DNA from 2 places in the Delftia sp. GW456-R20 genome. Region 1 is predicted to be linked to the other one. Evidence: riboswitches for the same ligand, from Rfam matches in the RefSeq annotation. Region 1 holds a riboswitch; the other holds the start of a gene.
What was found. A riboswitch is a leader RNA that binds a small molecule or an ion and turns the genes downstream of it on or off. The one in region 1 is predicted to bind glycine.
Positions count from the first base shown of each region.

Region 2: another riboswitch for glycine. It lies ahead of gcvT (glycine cleavage system aminomethyltransferase GcvT); the one in region 1 lies ahead of A4F85_RS21540 (D-amino acid dehydrogenase).

Region 1 is NZ_LWCN01000004.1:3,630,842-3,635,256, reverse strand. It holds gene A4F85_RS21545 (FIST signal transduction protein) at 1-1,166, shown strand, start outside; gene A4F85_RS21540 (D-amino acid dehydrogenase) at 1,208-2,539, opposite strand; glycine riboswitch at 2,632-2,742, opposite strand; gene A4F85_RS21535 (beta strand repeat-containing protein) at 3,394-4,415, shown strand, end outside.
Region 2 is NZ_LWCN01000003.1:320,924-325,338, forward strand. It holds gene A4F85_RS02800 (fatty acid--CoA ligase) at 1-1,271, opposite strand, end outside; glycine riboswitch at 1,441-1,552, shown strand; glycine riboswitch at 1,568-1,686, shown strand; gene gcvT (glycine cleavage system aminomethyltransferase GcvT) at 1,746-2,879, shown strand; gene gcvH (glycine cleavage system protein GcvH) at 3,016-3,390, shown strand; gene gcvP (aminomethyl-transferring glycine dehydrogenase) at 3,462-4,415, shown strand, end outside.

The sequences.
Region 1 (4,415 bases):
AACTGCGCTCGCAGATGGCCGATCCGGGCCACGCGCAGCGGCCCCGACTGGGCCTGGTGTACCTGTCCCACGCGCATGCCGCCCATGCAAGGCCGCTGCTGCAGCATCTGGCCAGGGCCTTGCCCCATGTGGCGGACTGGGCTGGCTGCTCGGCCGGTGGCGTGCTGGCCATGTCCCATGAATACCTGTCCGGTTCCGCGCTCGCGGTGATGCTGCTCGATGTGCCGGCGGCGCACTACCGCCTGTATTCGGGCCTGGCGCCCTTGCATGCGCCGGGCGGCGAGGCCGGGTTCACGGCCCATTCGGCCCTGGTCCATGCCGGAGGCGGCCAGCCCGAGCTGGCCGAGTTGCTGTACGAGCTGTCCGAGCGCACCGAGTCCGGCCTGCTGTTCGGCGGCGTGGGCGATGACGGGGACGATGGCGTGGAGGGCGTGCAGATCGCCTGCCGCACCGAGGACCTGCATGCGCAGCATGCGGATGCGCGCGGCATTTTCAGTGGAGGCTTCTCGGGCGTGGCCTTCGGTGCGGGCGTGCCCTGCATCACGGGCATGGCCCAGGGCTGCGTGCCGCTGGGCGAGGGCCTGGAGATCACCGAGGCGCGCGGCGCCCTGGTCACCGGGCTCAATGGAGATCCGGCCTTGCAGCGCCTGCTGCAACTGCTGGGCGTGGAGCTGGAAGGCAGCGACTGGCAGCCCGCGCTGACCACGGTGCGCAGCACGCTGGCGGCCATTGCGCCGCCGGGCCGGGGCATGGCCCACGGCGTGCTCACCGAAGAGGCCCAGGTGCTGACCCTGGTCGGGCTGGACCCGCTGCGCCAGGGCGTGGCCCTGTCATCGGCCGTGGAGGCCGGGCATTCGGTGATCTTCTGCCGCCGCCAGGCCCAGGTCGCGCGCCAGGAACTGCTGCAACTGGGCGCTGCGCTGCGCGATGCGGCGGAGCCCGAGGAGGCGGCGCCCGAAGGCGAGGCACAGCCCCGCATCCGTGGCGCCATCTACATCAGTTGCCGGGGCCGCGGCGGCGGCCTGTTCGGCGGCCCCGATGCCGAACTGCGCACCCTGCGCCACGCACTGGGCGATGTGCCATTGATCGGCTTCGTCGCCGAAGCCGAGATCATGGACGCCCGCCTGCACCGCTTCGCCGGGGTGTTGACGGTGTTCACTGCCTAGGCATCGTACACGCCGTAGACACGGTACACACCGTCTGCACCTCAGACCGCGCGCGGGCGCACCGTGCCTGCGCTGCGATCCGGGTCCATGGCTGCAGCCCCCAGAAAATCGAAATCCACGGCCGGCTGCCTGCCGCTGACCAGGTCGGCCAGCGCCATGCCGGAGCCGCAGGCATGGGTCCAGCCCAGCGTGCCGTGGCCGGTGTTCAGGAACAGGTTGGCGATGGGCGAGCGCCCGATCAGCGGCACATTGCTGGGCGTGGCGGGGCGCAGGCCGCTCCAGAACTGGGCGCGCCCGGTATCGCCGGCGCCGGGGAACAGCTGCTGCACGCGCCGCACGATGGCCTCGCAGCGCACGGGGTCCAGGTTGCGGTCGTAGCCGTTGAACTCGGCCGTGCCGGCAATGCGCAGGCGGTCGCCCTGCGCGCCGGTGTAGCGCGAGAACACCAGCTTGAACTCATCGTCCGTGAGGCTGACCTGGTAGGCCTTGGCGGGGTCCAGCACCGGCAGGGTCACGGAGTAGCCCTTTGCCGGGTAGATGGGCAGGTGCAGCCCCAGCGGCTGGGCCAGCAGCGGGCTGAACGAGCCCATGGCCAGCACATAGGCGTCGCCCTGGATGCGTTCGTAGCGGCCGTCGGCATTGGTCACCTCCACATGGTCGATATGGCGGCTGGCGCCCGCACCCGTGGTGCGCAGCGCCATGACGTGGTGGCCGTGGCGGAACTGCACGCCCGTGGTGGTGGCAATGCGTGCCAGCTCGCGCGTGAAGAGGTTGGCGTCGCCCGATTCATCCTCGGCCGTATAGGTGGCGCCCGCTATCTGCCCGCGCACATGGGCCAGGGCCGGCTCCAGGCGCACGGCCTCGTCGGCGTCGATCAGGCGGCGGTCGCAGCCCAGGGCCTGCATCTGCTCGGTGGGCTTGAGAGCGCCCTCGAACTCGCGGGCGTTCGTGTAGAAGTGCAGGATGCCCTGCATGCGCTGCTCGTACTGGATGCCGGTGTCCGATCGCAGCTGCTGCAGGGCCTCGCGGCTGTAGGTGCCCAGGCGAACGATCTGCCGGATGTTGTGGCGCGTGCGCGCGGGCGTGCAGTTGCGCAGGAAGGACAGGCCCCAGAGCCACTGGCGCATGTCGGCGCGCAGGCGGAACAGCAGGGGGGCGTCCTGCCGGCCCAGCCAGCCCAGCAACTTCAGCGGTGCGCCGGGGTTGGCCCAGGGTTCGGCATGGCTGACCGAGATCTGCCCGCCGTTGGCAAAGCTGGTTTCGGCGCCGGGCGCAGCCTGGCGGTCGATGACGGTCACTTCATGACCGAGAGATTGCAGATAGTAGGCCGAGGCGGTGCCGATCAGGCCGGCTCCGAGAACGATGACGCGCATGACAATGCCCTTTCAAAGGCATGTGCCGGTCACGCGGAAGCTGGTAGCTATGGATTCAATAGCAAGCAGCCGGCGTCCGTCGTGACGCAGCTGCCGCTCCCCCTGTCCTTGGAACCTGAGAGATTCACCGCCGTCCATGGGAACGGGGCTTGCTCCTTCGGTGCGCCGCATATTGCGTGCGGCGGCTCTCCAGACGGCATGTTGTGTTTGCAGTACGGAACCTGAGCGTGTATGGGAGTTTGCGCCTTCGGTGAGGCTCGGCACCGTGGTGCCCGCCTGCTCTCCTGCAGCGGCGATTCTATGTGGCTTGCGCAGCCGGTTCCAGTCGTACTGGGGATACCACCAGTTACTACCTGTATGTGGTGTGGCTGATTCAGGGTATTCCCTAGATCGCTCAAGCGCCTCCCTCGTAGCGCTGGTATGAGTCTCCGATTTCATGTAAAAAAACTATTGAAATAGAAAAAAACATGATTTAGCCTATCGATGTGTGCAGTGGTTTGTCAGTGCATGTTCTGGTCGATTGGACCTGCATGGGTTAACCATGGGTTGTGTATATGTCTGATAGGCGACTTACCGTTGCACAGGTGCAGGTCCATGGAAACTGGCCCGGCACTGAAAAAATACAAGCACGGTGAATATGGTTTGTGGAGGGAGGAATGATTTGCGTCGCAAACCCGACTGAAAGCGTGTTCGGCTCAATGGGCAGCGGAGCAGCTCGCAAACGTTGATGGAAATCCACCTTTTTGATTGACGCGCAGGATCTGCGCGAAACATTTTGCTTCCAAACTCACCGGCTGCAAGGTGAGTTGTGAGCTCGTGATTCAAATAGAACTATTCGAGGTACGGCGATGCAAATGCGCTGGGTACAACTGATGGCCATTGCCATTGGGAAAATCATTTTCCTGTCATATCTCCTTGAGAAAACGGGGAATATCATGCATGCTCTCAATCGCCTGCCTGGTTCGGCATTTTTTCGCAAGTGGCGTGCAGCGAAGTGCCTTTTCTCTTTGCTGCTGCTTTCATGCGCGGGTATCTCATCCACGGCACTGGCGGCGACCGTCGTCTTCACGGTCACCGACAACAGCGACGCTCCCAATGCCAATGCAACGACACCAACCACCTGTGTCAGCACGCTGGGAGGCACCTTTGCTGGCGCATGTACGCTGCGAGCGGCCATTCAGGCAGCCAACTACACGCTGCAAACGCTGGATCCGAGTGCCGATGTTTCCATCGTCTTTGCGCCGACACTGACTACGTCGGTACGAACCATACAGAGTGGGACATCCAAGGATGCGGCCGGAAACCTCCATCCGTATGTCGACAATCAGACGGTTTACGTGCGCTGTGCCAACACATTCGTCAGCGGAGCCCAGTCCGGCGCCGTGACGGGAGCCACCAATGCCTGTGGTCAAACCCAGATGATCAGCGGCGGCGATACGGGCACCACCACTGGTGCCGGTGGTGCCTGGTACTGGCTCAAAGGCACCGTGCCAGCCGGCACGGGCTCATTGACCATCGATTTCGGGGGAGTCATACAAGTCCAGAACTGGGCGGACTCCGCCTGGGAAACCTTTTATCTTGGTGGGAAGAATATCACTCTCACCAATTCGCCCAACATGACCTGTGGCGAAGCGGTATTCGTCGTTGGCTCCTCAGCAAACAATGTCATCATTGATCGCGTCGGTCTGGTGAATGTGGCGCCAACCCCTGCGGGAGAGGGGACGCCGTTCAACTGCGAGCTGTACGCGGAGATTCATCAAGGCGCACAAAACGTATTCTTTGCCAATAGCACAATCAACTCCGCGATATGGAATGGAAATTACGGCAATAACAAGGGCTCGGCCATTTCCGTTGCCGCAAGCAACGGTGCAGGCAC
Region 2 (4,415 bases), on a different contig from region 1:
AGATAGCCGTCGTCGTCGATGTGGCCCAGGTCGCCCGTGTGGTACCAGCCGTGCGCCAGGGCGCGGGTGTTGGCGTCGGGGCGGTTGAGGTAGCCGGCCATCATGCAGGGGCCGCGCACCAGGATCTCGCCCACCTCGCCGGGCAGGCAGGCCTCGGCCGGATCGGTGGGGGCGTTGTCTTCGCGCAGGCGCGCCACGATGAGGTCATGGCCCATGGAGGGCAGCCCCGCCGAGCCCGCGTGCGAGAGTTGCTCGCGCGGCAGGAGGATGGACATGCAAGGTCCCATCTCGGTGGTGCCGTAGACCTGGACCAGGTCGCTGCCGACCTTGCGTGTCCATTCGCGGATCAGGTGCGGCGCCATGGAGGCGCCGCCGTACTCCACCAGCCGCAGCGCGGGCGCCTGCTCGGGCGAGGCGATGGGGTCGGCCAGCAGCATGGTGACCATGGTGGGCGCCGCGAAGAAGAAGCTCACGCGCTCTTCGCGGATCAGGCGCCAGGCCTCGGTCACGTCAAAGCGGCGCAGCAACACCTGGGTGGCCCCGGCCTGCAGGCGCGGCAAAAAGCTGGTGTGCAGCTCGGCCGTGTGGTTGAGCGGCGCCATGGCCAGGCCCACGTCGTCGCGCGTGAACTGCATGGTCTGGTGCATGAGGGCGTTGTGCGCCAGCTTGCTGCGGTGCGTATGCAGCACGCCCTTGGGCCGGCCCGTGGTGCCGCTGGTGTACATGAGGATGCAGGGGTCGCTCTCGCGCACATGGGCCTGGGGCGGCGCGCTGCTGCGGCCCCTGGCCAGGGCGGACAGGCGCTGCGTGGCCCAGACCGGCAGCGGGTCGGCCGGGGCATCGTCGGCAAAGATCCAGTGCTCGATGCCCGTGCCAATGCCGCCGCCTTCGGCCTTGAGCAGGGCCTGGGCGCGTGCGGCCACCTCGCCGCCCTCGTGCTCGAACACCAGGGCGCGCGCAGCACCGTCCTTGAGGATGAAGGCCAGCTCCTGCGCCGCCAGCCGGTAGTTGATGGGATTGAAGATGGCGCCCAGGCGCGCGGCCGCCAGCATGGTGAAGACAAAGGCCGGCGTGTTGTAGAGAAAGGCCGCGACCACGTCGCCATGGCCTATGCCCAGCTCGGCCAGGCCGTGGGCGTGGCGGTTGACTTCGGCATCGAGCTGGGCGTAGGTCCAGGCGCGGCGCTCGCCGCCCTCCCAAGCGACCAGTGCTTCCTTGTTCGGCAGGTAACGTGCCGGCCAGGCCAATGTGTCTCCCAGCGTCTGCTGCATGTGCGCTTCTTCCTTCTCGCTCACGAGATTTCATATATCGATGCATCTCAATGTAGGAGATTTTTTAGACAGTTATGCAATTTGCAAATGCATCCATGCAGGCAAGCGCATGGAACGGCAGTCGGCCCGCGGAAATCCCGAAGCCGCGCGGACGCTGGCCGCAGCTAGAATGCGCCGGTCAGGAGAGAGTGCCCGCCCGGCCGCAATGGTCACAGGCAGCGGCACCGCCGAAGGCGCAGGGTTCGCCCCGAACGCTCAGGCAAAAGGACTGGCACCGCCTGCCGCCACGGCCGCAGGCGTTCCTAGCTGGAGAGAGATGCAGGGCACGGCGGTGTGCCCCATCCACCGAAGGAGCAAGCCCCACGCATGGAAGGTGCGGGTGAATCTCTCAGGTAAAGCGGACAGCAGGGCAGGACATCCCGGGATTCCGGGATGGCGTTGTGCCTTGCCCCTTGCCGAAAAGAGAGTCCCTCCTTGACCGCTGCCTCCACCACCGATCTGCTCAAGACCCCGCTGTTCGACCTGCACCAGGAACTGGGCGCGCGCATGGTGCCGTTTGCCGGCTACTCCATGCCCGTGCAATACCCGCAGGGGCTGATGGCCGAGCATCTGCACACGCGCGAGGCGGCAGGCCTGTTCGATGTCTCGCACATGGGCCAGATCAGCCTGCGCGGCCCGGATGCCGACGCGGCGCTGGAATCGCTGCTGCCCATGGACGTGCTGGGCCTGGGCGAACACCGCCAGCGCTACGGCCTGCTGCTCAACGACGCGGGCGGCATTCTGGACGACCTGATGTTCGTGCGCCGCGAGGACGACCTGTTCCTGATCGTCAACGGCGCCTGCAAGCACGAAGACCTGGCGCACATCCAGGCCCGCATCGGCCAGCGCTGTGAAATCGAGCCCCAGTTCGACCGGGGCCTGCTGGCGCTGCAGGGCCCGCAGGCAGCAGCCGCCATGGAGCGCCTGCTGCCCGACACGGCCGGGCTGGTGTTCATGACGGGCGGCCACTTCGACTGGGAAGGCGCCGAGCTGTACATCACGCGCAGCGGCTATACCGGCGAGGACGGCTTCGAGATCTCCCTGCCCGCCAGCCACGCCGAGGCCTTTGCCCGTGCCCTGCTGGCCCAGCCCGAAGTCAGGCCCGTGGGCCTGGGCGCGCGCAATTCGCTGCGCCTGGAAGCCGGCCTGTGCCTGTACGGCAACGATCTGGACACGACCACCACCCCGGCCGAGGCCGCCCTGAACTGGGCCGTGCAGAAGGTCCGCCGCATTGGTGGCGAGCGCGAAGGCGGCTTTCCCGGCGCGGCCACCGTGCTGGCCCAGCTGCAGTCGCCCGAGCTGCTCACGCGCAAGCGCGTGGGCCTGGTGGCCCTGGAGCGCGTGCCCGTGCGCGAAGGCACGGAGCTGCTGGATGCCAGCGGCCGCAAGGTCGGCCAGGTCACCAGCGGCCTGCTGTCGCCCACGCTGAACCAGCCCGTGGCACTGGCCTATGTGGAGCCGGGCAGCGCCGCCATCGGCACCACGCTGCAGGCCATGGTGCGCGGCAAGGCCGTGCCCATGCAGGTGCAGGCCACGCCCTTCGTGGCGCCCCGCTATCACCGCGGTTGAGGACAGCCTGCGCGCTTGGCGTGGATCGAGTTCGGCGGATTCGTTTTTCCTGCCATCGCATGCCGCTACAGTGCGCACTGACCTTTCTCAAACCGCCTTTCACAGGTTTCTTTTTCAGTTTCTATCGGAGCAAGCCATGAGCATCCAGTATTCCAAGGACCACGAATGGATCAACGCCGCCAACCCTGACGCGGCCATCGTCGGCATCACCCTCCACGCGCAGGATGCGCTGGGCGACGTGGTGTTCGTCGATCTGCCCGCCGTGGGCACCAGCTTCAACCAGGGCGATGTGGCCGGCGTGGTCGAGTCCGTCAAGGCCGCCGCCGATGTCTACATGCCCGTCAGCGGCGAGATCGTCGAAGTCAACGAAGCCCTGCGCGACGACCCCTCCCTGGCCAACAGCGACCCGCTGGGCGAAGGCTGGTTCTTCAAGGTCAAGCTCAGCGACGCAGGCCAGCTGGCCGCGCTGCTCGACGAAGCCGCCTACACGGCCTTCGCACAGAGCAACTGACGCCACTTTCCAGCCAGGACGGGCGCCAGGGCCCGCCCTGGCGCTTTTCAGCTTTTGAGACAGGTCCCTCCATGCTGATGTCCTCCACCCAGCCCCTTGCCGCCCTCGAGAACGCCACCGAATTCGTGGCCCGCCATATCGGCATTGCGCCCGAAGACGAGGCCCACATGCTCAGCGCCATTGGCGCGGCATCGCGCGATGCGCTGATCGACGCCATCGTCCCGCCCTCCATCCGGCGCCACCAGCCCATGGCGCTGCCGCCGGCGGCCACCGAGGCACAGGCGCTGGCCGAGCTCAAGGCGCTGGCAGGCCGCAACCAACTGCTCAAAAGCTTCATCGGCCAGGGCTACTACGGCACGCACACGCCCGGCGTCATCCTGCGCAACATTCTGGAGAACCCCGCCTGGTACACGGCCTACACGCCCTACCAGGCCGAGATCTCGCAAGGCCGCATGGAGGCCCTGGTCAACTTCCAGACCATGGTCTGCGACCTGACGGCCATGCCGATTGCCAACGCCTCCATGCTGGACGAGGCCACGGCGGCCGCCGAGGCCATGACGCTGGCCAAGCGCTCCGTCAAAAGCAAGAGCAACCGTTTCGTGGTGGCCGGCGATGCCCATCCCCAGACCATCGAAGTCATCCAGACGCGCGCCGCGCCGCTGGGCATCGAGGTGCTGCTGGCCAACTCGCTGGAAGAATGGAACCAGCTGATGGAGGGCGACTACTTCGCCGTGCTGGCCCAGTACCCCGCCACCAGCGGCCGCATTGACGATCTGCGCGCCGACGTGGACAAGGCCCATGGCAAGCAGGCCGCCTTCATCGTGGCCACCGACCTGCTGGCGCTGACCCTGATCACGCCGCCCGGCGAATGGGGCGCCGACATCGTGGTGGGCACCACCCAGCGCTTTGGCATGCCCATGGGCGCGGGCGGCCCGCACGCCGCCTTCATGGCCTGCCGCGACGAGTTCAAGCGCTCCCTGCCCGGCCGCCTGGTCGGCGTGAGCGTGGACGTGCATGGCAAGCCC